DNA from 2 places in the Congzhengia minquanensis genome. Region 2 is predicted to be linked to the other one. Evidence: predicted binding sites of a transcription regulator. Region 2 holds the regulator's gene; the other holds the start of a gene.
The links. The regulator LexA, encoded in region 2, represses DNA repair genes until DNA is damaged. The targets are predictions, from matches to a motif close to CNAACANNTGTTNG.

Region 1: a site for LexA is predicted at 1,692-1,705, ahead of recA (recombinase RecA). Genes of this name have one in related genera too.

Annotation. Positions count from the first base shown of each region.
Region 1 covers NZ_JACRSU010000004.1:108,300-111,725, forward strand. Annotated here, with positions in the region: gene H8698_RS10755 (alpha-mannosidase) at 1-582, opposite strand, end outside; gene recA (recombinase RecA) at 601-1,611, opposite strand; gene H8698_RS10765 (competence/damage-inducible protein A) at 1,737-2,963, opposite strand; gene H8698_RS10770 (DUF6106 family protein) at 3,033-3,426, opposite strand, start outside.
Region 2 covers NZ_JACRSU010000001.1:853,303-856,728, reverse strand. Annotated here, with positions in the region: gene H8698_RS04090 (alpha-L-rhamnosidase-related protein) at 1-1,641, opposite strand, end outside; gene lexA (transcriptional repressor LexA) at 1,758-2,354, shown strand; gene H8698_RS04080 (M20 metallopeptidase family protein) at 2,369-3,426, shown strand, end outside.

The DNA of each region.
Region 1 (3,426 bases), on a different contig from region 2:
GGCGTTGTCTAACGCACGCATTATGGTTATGTTGGTCAGGCTGTCAACGTCATAAAGTTTTGCAGCCTCAAAGGGCACCTTTATGTCGTAATACAGCGCTTCCACCGCGGTGTTTTTTACGATAATTCTGGGAATAAAGCGAACGGTGTCGCCGGAAAGACCTGCATAAAAGTAGCCATATGCTTCATAGTCTGTGTTGGGGGCAACCTTCACTTCTGTGTGGTTGGTGTCCAACCCCTGAACAATTTCGCCGTTTAAAAACAAAAGCATTTGCGGATTTACCGCGTCCCACTGGCCCTCTCTGCCCGTTTGAAAGGAGAGATAAACCGCCTCCTCCGGCGAAAGTTCAGGCGTTTTCAGCGAAAAATGGAACCAGTAGTGACGGTCGTGGCAGACAAATTCCGTATTGTCCTCCATCTGCTTCCACTCTGCCCCTTCAGGCGGCAGATTATCTTTCGTGTAACCGCTTTCGGTATATGTAACATTTTTAATTTTTTGCGAACTGACAACAAGTTTTTCTTCTAAAACCGAAATAATTTTATTGATTTTTTTCACCAGCAATGCATCTGAAAAATGTTCCATAAACAATCTCCTTTTGTTTTATTCCTCAATGGGGGCGCTGTCTGCTTTTGCCTCATCTGATTCTGTTTCGTCATTATCAAAAAGAATATCGCGGATTTCAGACTCAACTTTATCCCGGACCTCCGGGTTATCCCGCAAATATTTTTTCGCATTTTCCCTGCCCTGGCCGATTCTGTCCTCTCCGTAATTATACCAGGTGCCGCTTTTGGAAATTACGCCGGCGGCCACGCCGATGTCCAAGATACAGCCCTCTTTGGAAATCCCCTCGCCATACATAATGTCGAACTCCGCTTCCTTAAACGGGGGGGCAACCTTGTTTTTCACAACCTTTGCCTTTGTTCTGGCGCCGATCACCTCTGTGCCCTGTTTTATAAGCTCTTGTTTTCTGATGTCGAGCCGAACACTGGCGTAAAATTTCAGCGCCCGTCCGCCGGTGGTCACCTCGGGATTGCCGTAGACCACACCAACTTTTTCGCGCAGCTGGTTAATAAAAATCGCAATGGTGTTAGTGCGGTTGATTACGCCTGCCAGCTTGCGGAGAGCCTGGCTCATAAGCCTCGCGTGCAGGCCTACGTGGGAGTCGCCCATTTCGCCTTCAATTTCCGACTTCGGAACCAGCGCGGCAACTGAGTCGATTACAATAACGTCAATGGCGTTGCTTCGCACCAGCATTTCCGCAATTTCTAAAGCCTGTTCTCCTGTGTCCGGCTGAGAAACGATTAGGTCTTCAACATTCACCCCCAGCTTTTGTGCATAAACCGGGTCTAACGCGTGCTCCGCATCTACAAAGGCCACCTCGCCGCCCCGCTTCTGCGCCTCGGCAATCACATGGAGCGCAACGGTGGTTTTACCGGAGGATTCCGGCCCGTAAATCTCCACAATTCTGCCCTTTGGCAGGCCGCCGATTCCTAAGGCAATGTCTAAGCTTAACGCCCCTGTGGGCAGCGACTCAACATTTAAATGCTGTTTGTCGCCCAGTTTCATCACCGCGCCTTTGCCATAGCTTTTTTCAATTTGCAAAAGCGCCATTTCAATGGCTTCTTTCTTATCTTTTGAAATTCCAATTTCTTTGCTTTGCGTTGTTTTTGCCAATTGATATTCCTCCTTAAAGAACATTTGTTCGATATTCATTATAACCGTTTCTTTTTCCTTTGTCAAGACGAAATATTCAGTCTTTTTCTCAGTTCGTCAAAGGCGTTCAGCACCGTCATAAAACGGACGCGATCCCTGTTTCCTTTCAGCTCGCATTTTCTTACGCTGGTTTCGCCGTCTACGCAAACGCCAATGTAAACCAGCCCCACGGGTTTGTCTTTTGTTCCTCCGCCGGGGCCGGCAATTCCGGTGGCGGAAATGCCGATTTTAGCATTGGTTCTGTTGCATACGCCCTCTGCCATTGCCCTTGCGGTTTCCGCGCTTACGGCTCCGAAAGATTTTAAAATCTTACCGGGCACGCCCAGATTTTTTTCCTTCGCGTCGTTGCTGTAGGTTACAAACCCCTCGCAAAAAATGTCCGACACGCCGGGAATGTCGCCAATGGCGGCGGCAATCATACCTGCCGTGCAAGATTCCGCCGTGGCAACGGTGAGGCGGTTGTCAATCAAATATTGCACAACTTTTGTTTTTAAATCTGTTTCGCCTGTGCCGTAGACAAAATCGCCGAACCGGGAGCGGATTTCCTCTGCCGCCGGCGCAATGAGCCCGGCGCAGGCCGCTTCGCTTTCCGCCCTGGCCGTGATGCGCAGGGTTACGTCGCCGTTTTTCACATAAGGGGCAACGGTGGGATTGTCACAGACGGCCAAATCGCGCACCGTTTCACCCACCTGCGCCTCGCCAATGCCGAACAGCCGAATGGTTTCAGAAACAATCACACAATTTGTTTTTTGTTTTAGCACCGGCAGACAAAAGTTTAAAAACATGGGCTCCAGTTCCGCCGGCGGGCCGGGCAGCAAAATCAGCATTTTTTCGTCTTTTTCCATTACAATGCCGGGAGCGGTTCCGTTGTCGTTGGTTAAAATATACGCGTCCTCCGGCACATATGCCTGCTTTTTATTGGTTTCTGGTGCATTTTTTGAAATGCGTGACAAAATTTTATCATAAATTTCCTGATGAAAAATTAAATTTTGTCCGAAAACCTCAGCCGCTGTTTCTTTGGTAATATCGTCGTCAGTCGGCCCCAATCCGCCGGACAGAATCATGATGTCTGCCCGTTTCAGGGCGGCGTTGAGCGCATCTTTTAACCGCCCGGCGTTGTCGCCCACCACGGTCTGCGCATATACGCCAATTCCCAGCTGCGCCAGTTCCTTTGACAAAAACTGGGCGTTTGTGTTTAAAATGTCTCCTAACAGGAGCTCTGTTCCCACTGCAATAATTTCTGCCGTCATGGTTTCACCTGCATATTCTAAAAGGATAATAAACCGGACCGGCACACGAAAAAGCCGGTCCGGTATGTATTAAATATTAATGTTTCTGGGATTATATTTTTTCATATTTAAAAGAAGTTTTTCCGGCGGCTGAAAATAAAGGTCTGTTTTTTCGCCGCGGTCTGAAAACGTAACCACATATTTTCCCGGGCGTTTTTCGTCATAAACGGCGTCAACCACCTTGTTCTGCGAGTCGCGTTTTTCCTTCACAGGGCCCATATACTCAATTTTTCTGCAGGGCACGGATATCAGCTTTGCCCGGCGGGCGCGGCCCTTAATTACGTCAATGTCTAAAACGCCGTTGGTAAAAATATATTCATATTCCAGTGAAAAATTGCGCCCGAAAATAACTGTTCCGTAAATCGCCGCCGCTACTAAAATGGGCATGGCGGAAATAAACGCCCGCTTTACAAACAGGCTGAAA
Region 2 (3,426 bases):
AAGGGAATTTTCATGCTTTCCAAAATAAACCTTATCCGTATTCTGCGGCATGAACTGGTTCACCAGCGCCTCCGGCGTGGGGGTGTTCAGCCCGCTTTTGTAAAGCCCCTTTTCCGGCACAAAAAACGCCTTGTGGAAAGACGCTTTTAACCGCTTTGCCCGGTCACTGTACATTCGGGCGTGCTCCGAGTCGAGTAAACTGTCCGAAATTTTTGCCGCCAAACATAAGGCGCGGTAGTAAAAGGCACAAAGGGCCGTTTGCCCCAGCGCTTTCGGCGGATGGTGCAGATTATACGCGTCAACCGGAATCCAGTCGATAAACATAAAGCTGGGCGGAGTATCAATCAGACCCGTGTCTTTCTCTTCATATCCGAAAAACCGGTCCATCAGCAGGTGGAGCGCGTCTTTCGTTTGGCCGAAAACGGCGCTGTCGCCGGAAAACAGATAATAGTCATATAACATCTGCACCCAAATCAGGCTGTAAGAGGTGTGAAACATAAACCCACCCCGCTGTTTCAGCAAATCCGCTGTCCGCAGAATATCAAACCGCGTAAGGCGCGGGTCGCCGAAGCAATAATATGAAATTAAGCTTTCCACATAATAGTCCCCCGTGCAGCCTAAGTTTTCCTGATGCTTGGGACTGTCTAAATGAATGGTCTGACGGCAGATTTTCGTTGTCCATTTGCCCACATCATAAATTTTGTTGAGCAATTCGTCGGAACACGAAAAGGTACCCTCGGTATCAACGGGGTAGCAGGTGAAAATAAGCCCTGCGTCAGAAATAGAAACGTTTGTTTCGCTGTTGTTCTCCACGGTAAGTTCCATGCCGCCAATGGAGTTTAAGCGGAACGAGCGATACGGCATGCTGCCGTTTATATGAAGCTCCTCTTCCCAAAGCACCTTCTCCGGCGCCTCAAAGGTTTTTATAGAAATCCGGCAATCGCCCTCCGCTGTTACAGTAAATGCGGCGTAGCCGGAATATATGCGGTCGAAATCAAGATAAAAGGTTTGCGACGTGTGCGGTGCAGTAACCAGTGCGCGGTGGTTTTTGGGCAGAACTTTTTCTTCCTGTAAATTTGGTATTTCCGATTTTTTTAAATTCCATACAGATTCAATTTCTTCTGCATTGCTTTTTTTGTCCGACGGCAGGGTAAAATTCAGCTTATTCGGTGAAAGGTATGCTGTATTTTTCGTGCAGAGCCAGCTTTTATCTGTTCCAATAACGGTTTTCGAGCCGTCTGAAAACGTAACAATACACTCTAAGTAAAAACCGCCGCGGCCGGCGGACACGTCTGTCTGCACAACGGGGGAAAGCTGCACCTGGGCAAAAAAGTCCAGCGTGTTGCTTTCAGGATAGAAACACAAAACATTTGCATAGTAGTTTGCCATAGGCTTTTCATAGCCATAGTCCCCGCCGGGGCACACCGGCCCGGTTACGGCGAAATCGCCGTTTACCCACAAACGGAATTTTGTGTCCCCGCTTACCGTAATATTGGCTTTTATCACGCGCTTTTGAAAGGTATATGTGCGGAAAAAATCCGCCACTGCGTATGAATAGCCGTCTTTATCACAAAATTGTGTGCAGAAAGTCGTTTGAATTTCCGGGTAATCCTGTTGATTGAGCCAAATCCATTTTGCCATATTTTCCCCTCCCTGATGGAGAATATTCTACCATAATTTGTGTAGAAAAGTCAATGAGAACAAATGTTTGATTTTTTGGAAGAAATGTGCTATACTGAAAAAAAGAGGTGATTGCCATGCCAAAAGAGAACAAAGAACAGCTTGTTTATGAATACATCCGCACCCAAATTGAGCAGATGGGCTATCCGCCCTCCATTCGGGAAATTTGTGCCGCGGTGGGGCTGTCTTCGCCGTCTACGGTGCACGGATATATCAAACGGCTGGCGGACAAGGGCCTGATTTTGCAAAACGGCTCTAAAAAGCGCGCCATCAGCCTGCCGGAACGCAAGGAAACAGGCGGAGTGTTGTCTGTGCCCGTTGTGGGCACGGTAGCGGCGGGCACGCCTATTTTGGCCACCCAGAACATAACGGATGTGCTCCCCGTGCCGGAAGCGTTATTTAGCGGCGGCGAGCTGTTTATGCTAAAGGTGAAAGGAGACAGCATGATAAACGCCGGAATTTTAGACGGCGATTTTGTCATTGTAAAACGGCAGGCAACCGCCGAAAACGGGCAGATGGTGGTGGCGCTGCTTGCCGACAGCGCCACGGTGAAAACCTTTTACCGGGAAAACGGGCATATCCGCCTCCAGCCGGAGAACGACGCGCTGTCACCCATCATTACAAACGACGCTGTCATTTTGGGCGTTGTTTCCGGTGTTTTTAGAAAATATTAAGGGGGCGTTTTAAAATGGAACTTTCAATCAAACAACTGTCAGAGGAAATCAGCGCCGAGGCGATTATGCTTCGCCGCAGGCTGCACCAAATGGCGGAGCTTTCGTTTTGCGAAGAAAAAACCGCGGCGTTTATAAAAAAATATTTGGAGAACTTAGGGCTATCGGTAAAATCCGGCATAGCGGGAACGGGCGTTACCGGCTTTTTAAACGCGGGCAAGAAAAACACGCTGCTGATTCGGGCAGACATGGACGCGCTTCCCCTTGACGAACCCCATGATTTTGACTATAAGTCGGCAACCCCCGGCGTTATGCACGCCTGCGGGCACGATGCACATATGGCGGTGGCGCTGTGCAGTGCAAAACTTTTAGCGCAGCTGAAAGAGGAGCTTTCTGTTAACGTTTTGTTTGTGTTCCAGCCCGGGGAGGAAACCGAGGGCGGCGCAGAACCCATGATAAAGACGGGAATTTTAGAAGAATACCACGTAACAAACGCGGTGGGGCTTCATGTGATGAACGACGTGGAGACCGGAAAAATTTTGCTGAAAAAGGGGGCGTTAATGGCCTCGCCGGACGATTTTGATTTATATATCCACGGCCGGGGCGGCCACGGGGCATATCCCCATGAGTGCATTGACCCCATTGCGCTGTCGGCGCGGATCATTGCAGCGTTCGACATGATTGGCGCGCGTTTTATTTCGCCCTTTGCACAAAAGGTGATTTCCGTCTGTGCAATCAACGGCGGCACCTTTTACAATATCATTCCCGACACGGTGCACATGCGGGGCACGGTACGGTCGTATGAGGAGACTGTCCGCAAAAAGATACCGGAGCTGATGGAAAAAGCTGTGGACGGAATTTGCAATATTGCCGGGGCAAGCTATGATTTTCAATATAACTTCCGTTACCCGCCTTTAATCAACAATGATGCGGCAGCAGACCGATTCGAGCAGGCCGTCACCGGTGTTCTTGGAAAAGATAGTGTGGTGCATGGCAGCGAGCCCTCCATGGCGGGGGACGACTTTTCTTATTTTGCACAAGCTGTGCCCTCGGTTTATTTTTACCTGGGCTCGGG